Regions from separate parts of the Streptomyces sp. NPDC002138 genome, predicted to be linked through region 2. Evidence: riboswitches for the same ligand, from Rfam matches in the RefSeq annotation. Region 2 holds a riboswitch; the other holds the start of a gene.

Region 1 (3,397 bases), on a different contig from region 2:
GGCCGAGCGAGGAGATGGTGATCCGGCTGGCCGAACGGCTCGACGTGCCGGTGCGCGAGCGCAACGCCCTGCTGCTCGCGGCCGGTTACGCCCCGCGGTACGCGCACACCCCGCTGGACGCGCCGGAGATGGCGGCGCTGCGGGAGGGGCTGGAGCGGCTGCTGGCGGCCTACGATCCCTATCCGGCGCTGGTCGTGGACGGTACGTACACGGTCGTCGCCGCCAACCGGGGCATCGCGATGCTGCTGGACGGGCTGCCCGAGCACCTGCTGACGCCCCCGCTGAACGCGATGCGGATCACCCTGCACCCCGAGGGGCTCGCGCCGCGGATCCACAACCTCGCCGAGTGGCGGGGGCACCTGCTGGCGCAGATGGACCGGCAGATCGCGCTGGCCCGCTCGGAGCCGCTGCGCGCGCTGTACGAGGAGGTGGCCGCGTACCCCGTCACGGAACCCGGGGGCGCGGCGGACCCGGCGGCCGACGCCGGTGCCGCGTCGGTCGCGGTCATCGCGCTTCCGCTGCGGATCGAGCACGACGGGCAGCTGCTGTCCTTCGTGTCGTCCATCGCCACCTTCAACACGCCGATGGACGTGACCGTCGCCGAGCTGGCCATCGAGACCCTCCTCCCGGCCGACCCGGCGACGGCGAAGTACCTGCGCTCACTGGGCCCTTGAGCCCCGCGCGGCCCACTGGAGCACGGCGAACCCGGCGACGACCACGGCCTGCGCCGGGATCCACACCAGCCCGGCGGTGGTCGGTTCGAACCAGAGGAGGAGCGAGAGCAGACTCAGCGCCACCCAGGCGCAGTTGATCTCGATGACGGCCATGACCAGGCCGGGAGCGGGCCGCGCGCGGGAGGCGAGCAGGCCGACGGCCGCGCCGTATCCGGCCAGCAGGACGCCGAGCACGAGCAGCGGGGTGCGCTCCACCCCGAGCAGCCGCCCGAGCGGACCGGCGAAGAGGGCGTAGGCGAGGCCGTTGCCACCGGTGACGACGGCGTCCAGGGCGAGCAGGCGGCGCAGCGGGGCCTGCGGCGCGCGGGCGGTGAGCAGGGTCGCGGACATGGCGGATCAGCCTCCGGCGAGGTCGGGAGAGGGGCGAGGGCGCCGGATCCCGGGCCGCAGTGCGGCGGCCCGGGATCCGGTGTGTCCCCACTCTCCCGCGCGCCGCCGGCCGGGTCGATTACCCCGCGGGTCATGGCCGGCGGGGTAATCGACCCGGCCGGGCGGTACCCCGGTGGGGCCGGTTCAGCCGAGGTCGGCCAGGGTCAGGCCGGCCTGCGCCGCGGCGGCCTGGACGGTCTGCTCCAGGAGGACGGCGATGGTCATCGGGCCGACGCCGCCGGGGACCGGGGTGATCAGCGAGGCGCGGGCGGCCGCCGACGCGAAGTGCACGTCGCCGCGGTTGCCGTCGTACCCGGCGTCCAGGACCACCGCGCCCGGCTTGATGTCCTCGCCCCGGATGAATTCGGCCTTGCCGACGGCGGCGACCAGCACGTCCGCCTGGCGCACGATCGCGGGGAGGTCCTCGGTGCGGGAGTGGCAGTAGGTGACCGTGGCGTTCTGCCCGAGCAGCAGCATCCCGGCGGGCTTGCCCAGGATCGCGCTGCGGCCGACGACGACGGCGTGCTTGCCGGCCAGGTCGACCTCGTACTCGGCGAGCAGCCGCATGATCCCGCCCGGAGTGCAGGACACGAAGCCCGGCAGGCCGAAGCCCATGGCGGCGAAGGAGTGCATGGTGACGCCGTCGACGTCCTTGCCCGGGGCGATGGCCTCGAAGGCGGCGCGCTCGTCGATGTGGTGCGGGACCGGGTGCTGCAGCAGGATCCCGCTGACCTCGGGGTCCACGGAGAGCGCGGTGAGGGTGGTGACCAGTTCCTCGGTGGTGGTCGAGGCCGGCAGTTCCACGTGGCGGGAGGTGATGCCCGCCTTGGCGCAACGGTTCTGCTTCATGCGTACGTACGTCACGGACGCGGGGTCCTCGCCGACCAGCACGGTCGCGAGACAGGGGGCGGTGCCGGTGCGGCGGGTCAGCTCGGCGGCCAGGACGGCGGTGCGCTCCGAGATGCGGCGGGCGACGGCGGTGCCGTCCATCAGCCGGGCGGTGCCGCCCTCGGCCTGAACGGTCTGGTCCTGAACGGTCTGGGCAGTCGTCACGGGGTCTCCTGAACGTCGCTGCGGGATCGCGGATCGCCCAGGCGCGCGGCAGTCGACGTACGGGACACCTCGGTGTCGCGGTACGGCGGGCCGCTCCCCGGTGGTGATCCACCCAAGCGCCAGTCACGGCCCGCCGCCCAGTGTAATCGACGTGCCGGCCGAGCCACGAGCCGGCGAGCGGCGCGGACGGGGACGCGGACGGGGACGCGGAGAATCGAGTGGATCATCTCCGGCGCAGCTGGGACGATCGCGGCATGACGCACCATTTCGATCAGCTGGTCGCCGAGGCCGGTTCCGTGTCCGTGGACGGCTGGGAGTTCTCCTGGCTCGACGGCCGGGCGACCGAGCAGCGCCCCTCCTGGGGCTACCAGAGGCTGCTGGGCGAGCGCCTGGCGGGCGTACAGGCGGCCCTGGACATCCAGACCGGCGGGGGCGAGGTGCTCGCCGGAGCGGGCGCCCTGCCGCCCCTGATGGTGGCCACGGAGTCCTGGCCGCCCAACATCGGCAAGGCGACCCGGCTGCTGCACCCGAAGGGGGCGGTCGTCGTCGCCGACCCGGACGAGCCGCCGCTGCCCTTCGGCGACGAAGCCTTCGACCTGGTGAGCAGCCGGCACCCGGTGACCGTCTGGTGGGACGAGATCGCGCGGGTGCTGCGGCCCGGCGGGAGCTACTTCTCGCAGCAGGTCGGGCCGGCGAGCGTCTTCGAGCTCGTCGAGTACTTCCTCGGCCCGCAGCCGGAGGAGGTCCGCCGCGGCCGGCACCCCGATGACGCGGTGGCCGCCGCGGCCGCGGCCGGGCTGGAGGTCGTCGACCTGCGGTCGGAAAAACTGCGTACCGAGTTCCACGACGTCGGCGCCGTGATCTACTTCCTGCGGAAGGTCATCTGGATGGTGCCCGGCTTCACGGTCCACCAGTACCGCGACCGGCTCCGCGAGCTCCACGAACAGATCGAGCGCGACGGCCCGTTCGTCGCGAGCACCGCCCGTTTCCTCATCGAGGCCCGCAAACCGGGACGATGACCGGGCGGTGACCGGGCGGCGATCGGGCGGCGACCGGGCGCGCCGGGCCGTGATCGGGGCGGACGGATTCGCGCCGGATAGGTTGCGCGGACACAGCGTGGCGCAGGTCACTCAATTCATGGCGTAACGAATCGACTCGGGCATGCGATGAACCGACAGGTGTCCTCGCGCGGCGCCGGAATAACGACCCCCCTCGGGCTCGTTCCACGAGTTCGCGCGATG
Region 2 (3,397 bases):
CGGGCACGTGGCTCTGGACGAAGAGGGTGCAGCGCTCCGGGTCGAGGCCGGCGGCGAGCAGCTGAGCGGCGGAGAGCCGCGTATTGGCGCGGAGTTCCTTCGGATCCTGCGGCATGGTGATCGCGTGCAGGTCGACGACCATGTAGAAGGCGTCGTGTGATTCCTGCAGGGCGACGTACTGCCGAATCGCTCCGAGGTAGTTCCCGAGGTGGAACGAACCGGAGGTGGGCTGGATACCGGAGAGCGCGCGGGGACGATCAGAGGCCATGCCGCCATTCTCTCAGGTGCGGGGGCGGTCTTCGGCCCGCGCTGGCCGGAACCGGTTGCCTCCGGCGGGGTGTGGGGGGTCGGGCCCGGTGCGGCCGGGCGTCACCGTCCGTACCCGTGCGTACCCGGTCGGCTTGATCTTGCACGAATCAAGCGACCGCTTTCCCCCGGCGGTGGCCTGGCTCCGACCCACCCCAGCCCGCCCTGCGGCCGCCACCCCACCGGGGCACGCCTCAAACGCCGGCGGGGCTGGGATGGCCGGGCCCCGGCCGCGCCGCCGAGGCTGAGGGGCGACCCGGCTGACGGTCGCCCTCCCCTCCGGGGGCGCCTCAAACGCCGGCGGGGCTGGGGTGGCCGGGCGTGGGGATCGGCCGAGGGGTGTGGGGTGAGCACGAGCCTCGCCCGAGGGGTGTGGGGTGGGTACGGGCCTCGCCCGAGGGCTGAGGTCCGGGGGAAGCAAATCCAGCCGCGCCGGCGATTGAGGCGCCCCCGGAGGGGACGACGGCCGGTGGGGCCTGGTGCCGGCGCGGCACCCTTGGCCGCGCCGGCGATTGAGGCGCACCCCGGAGGGGGGTCGGGCCCGCCGGACCGTTCCGCCGCGGGGGTCAGGCCAGGGGGAGGCCCGGGGCCGGGAAGGCGGACATCAGGGTGGTCACCTCGGTGCGGATCGCGGCCAGGGCCGCCTCGTCACCGGCGGCCCCGGCCGCCACCCCCCGCGCGATCCACTCCGCGACCACCGGCATGTGCTCCGGCCGCAGCCCCCGCGACGTCAGCGACGGCGTCCCGATCCGCACCCCCGAGGGATCGAACGGCTTGCGCGGATCGAACGGCACCGTGTTGTAGTTCACGACGATCCCCGCCCGGTCCAGCGCCTTGGCCGCCACCTTCCCCGCGACGCCCCGCGAGGTCAGGTCCATCAGGATCAGGTGGTTGTCGGTGCCGCCCGACACCAGGTCGAAGCCCCGCTCCAGCAGCGCCGCCGCCAGCGCCTTCGCGTTGGCCACGACCCCGTGCGCGTACGACACGAACGCCGGCTGCGCCGCCTCGTGCAGGGCGACCGCGATGCCCGCCGTCGTCTGGTTGTGCGGCCCGCCCTGGAGCCCGGGGAAGACGGCCTTGTCGATGGCCTTCGCGTGCTCCTCGCGGCACATCAGCATCGCCCCGCGCGGCCCGCGCAGGGTCTTGTGCGTGGTGGTGGAGATGACGTCCACGTGACCGGCCGGGCTGGGGTGCGCCCCACCCGCGATCAGGCCCGCGATGTGCGCGACGTCGGCCACCAGGACCGACCCGGCCTCCTCCGCGATCGAGGCGAAGGCGGCGAAGTCGATGGTCCGGGGCAGCGCCGTACCACCACAGAAAATGATCTTCGGCCGCTCCTTGAGGGCCAGGTCGCGGACCTCGTCGAAGTCGATCAGGCCGGTGTCCGCGCGCACGCCGTAGCGCACGCCCCGGAACCACGACCCGGTCGCCGACACGCCCCACCCGTGGGTCAGGTGCCCGCCCATCGGCAGGGCCATGCCCATCACGGTGTCACCGGGCCGGGCGAAGGCCAGGTAGACGGCCAGGTTCGCCGGGGAGCCCGAGTACGGCTGGACGTTGGCGTGGTCCACGCCGAACAGACCCTTGGCCCGCTCGATCGCGAGGGCCTCGACCCGGTCGATGTTCTGCTGGCCCTCGTAGTAGCGGCGGCCCGGGTACCCCTCGCTGTACTTGTTCTGCAGCACGGTGCCGGACGCTTCGAGCACCGCCGCGGACACGTAGTTCTCGCTGGGGATCAGGCGCAGGGTGTCGGCCTGCAGCTGTTCCTCCGCCGCGACGAACGACGCGAGTTCGGGGTCGGTGGCGAAGAGGGCGGGATGGCGGCTCGCGGACATGGCGGCTCCTCCGGGGTCGATGTCAGATCTCGTCCCCGCGAGGCCCAGGCGAGCGGCCCTTGATGCGGTCCTGCGCGCACGACTCCCCCGGAGTTCGTTCTCCGTACGCCAGTCGCCGTGCGTGCCGCCCAGCTTAGCGGCCGCGCCACGGATGAGGTTTCCGCGTCCGCGTGGTGAGCGAGATAGAGAATGACGCCACCCTCGTCACTGTCCCGCACGGACGAAACGGACGAAACGGAGACCCCGTGTCGACTCAGACCGACGCCCAGAGCAATGCCGCCACTTCGGCCGCGATCACCGCGGCCGACGCGCACAGCGCGCACAACTACCACCCCCTCCCCGTCGTCGTCGCCCACGCGGAGGGCGCGTGGATGACCGACGTGGCGGGCAAGCGCTACCTCGACATGCTCGCGGGCTACTCGGCCCTCAACTTCGGCCACGGCAACCGGCGGCTGATCGACGCCGCCCGCGCGCAGCTGGAGCGGGTCACGCTCACCTCGCGCGCCTTCCACCACGACCGCTTCGCCGATTTCTGCCGCGAACTGGCGGAGCTGTGCGGCAAGGAGATGGTGCTGCCGATGAACACGGGCGCGGAGGCGGTGGAGACCGCCGTGAAGACCGCCCGCAAGTGGGGCTACGAGGTCAAGGGCGTCCCGGACGGCCAGGCGCGGATCGTCGTCGCGTCCAACAACTTCCACGGCCGTACGACGACCATCGTGTCCTTCTCCACCGACCCCGAGGCCCGTGACCACTACGGGCCCTACACGCCGGGGTTCGACATCGTCCCCTACGGCGACCTGGACGCCCTCGCGGCGGCCGTCACCGACACCACCGTCGCCGTGCTGCTGGAGCCGATCCAGGGCGAGGCGGGGGTGCTGGTACCGCCGCCGGGCTACTTCACGGCCGTACGGGAGCTCACGCGCGAGCGGAACGTGCTGTTCATGGCCGACGAGATCCAGTCGGGGCTCGGGCGGACCGGCAAGACCTTCGCCCTGGACCACGAGGGCGTCGTACCGGACCTCTACATCCTGGGGAAGGCGCTCGGCGGCGGTGTGGTGCCGGTGTCGGCGGTGGTCGCCGACCGGGACGTGCTCGGGGTGTTCCACCCGGGCGAGCACGGCTCCACCTTCGGCGGCAACCCGCTGGCCTGCGCGGTCGCCCTGGAGGTGATCGCGATGCTGCGCACCGGCGAGTACCAGCAGCGCGCCGCCGAGCTGGGCGACCACCTGCACCGGGAGCTGGGCCTGCTGGTGGGC

The links. A riboswitch is a leader RNA that binds a small molecule or an ion and turns the genes downstream of it on or off. The one in region 2 is predicted to bind ZMP and ZTP.
Region 1: another riboswitch for ZMP and ZTP. It lies ahead of ABT084_RS30385 (bifunctional 5,10-methylenetetrahydrofolate dehydrogenase/5,10-methenyltetrahydrofolate cyclohydrolase); the one in region 2 lies ahead of glyA (serine hydroxymethyltransferase).

What each region holds. Positions count from the first base shown of each region.
Region 1 covers NZ_JBEOXE010000063.1:32,588-35,984, forward strand. Annotated here, with positions in the region: gene ABT084_RS30375 (helix-turn-helix domain-containing protein) at 1-674, shown strand, start outside; gene ABT084_RS30380 (hypothetical protein) at 660-1,064, opposite strand; gene ABT084_RS30385 (bifunctional 5,10-methylenetetrahydrofolate dehydrogenase/5,10-methenyltetrahydrofolate cyclohydrolase) at 1,248-2,093, opposite strand; ZMP/ZTP riboswitch at 2,185-2,293, opposite strand; gene ABT084_RS30390 (class I SAM-dependent methyltransferase) at 2,411-3,175, shown strand.
Region 2 covers NZ_JBEOXE010000035.1:34,556-37,952, reverse strand. Annotated here, with positions in the region: gene trpS (tryptophan--tRNA ligase) at 1-268, opposite strand, end outside; gene glyA (serine hydroxymethyltransferase) at 873-2,141, opposite strand; ZMP/ZTP riboswitch at 2,177-2,267, opposite strand; gene rocD (ornithine--oxo-acid transaminase) at 2,387-3,397, shown strand, end outside.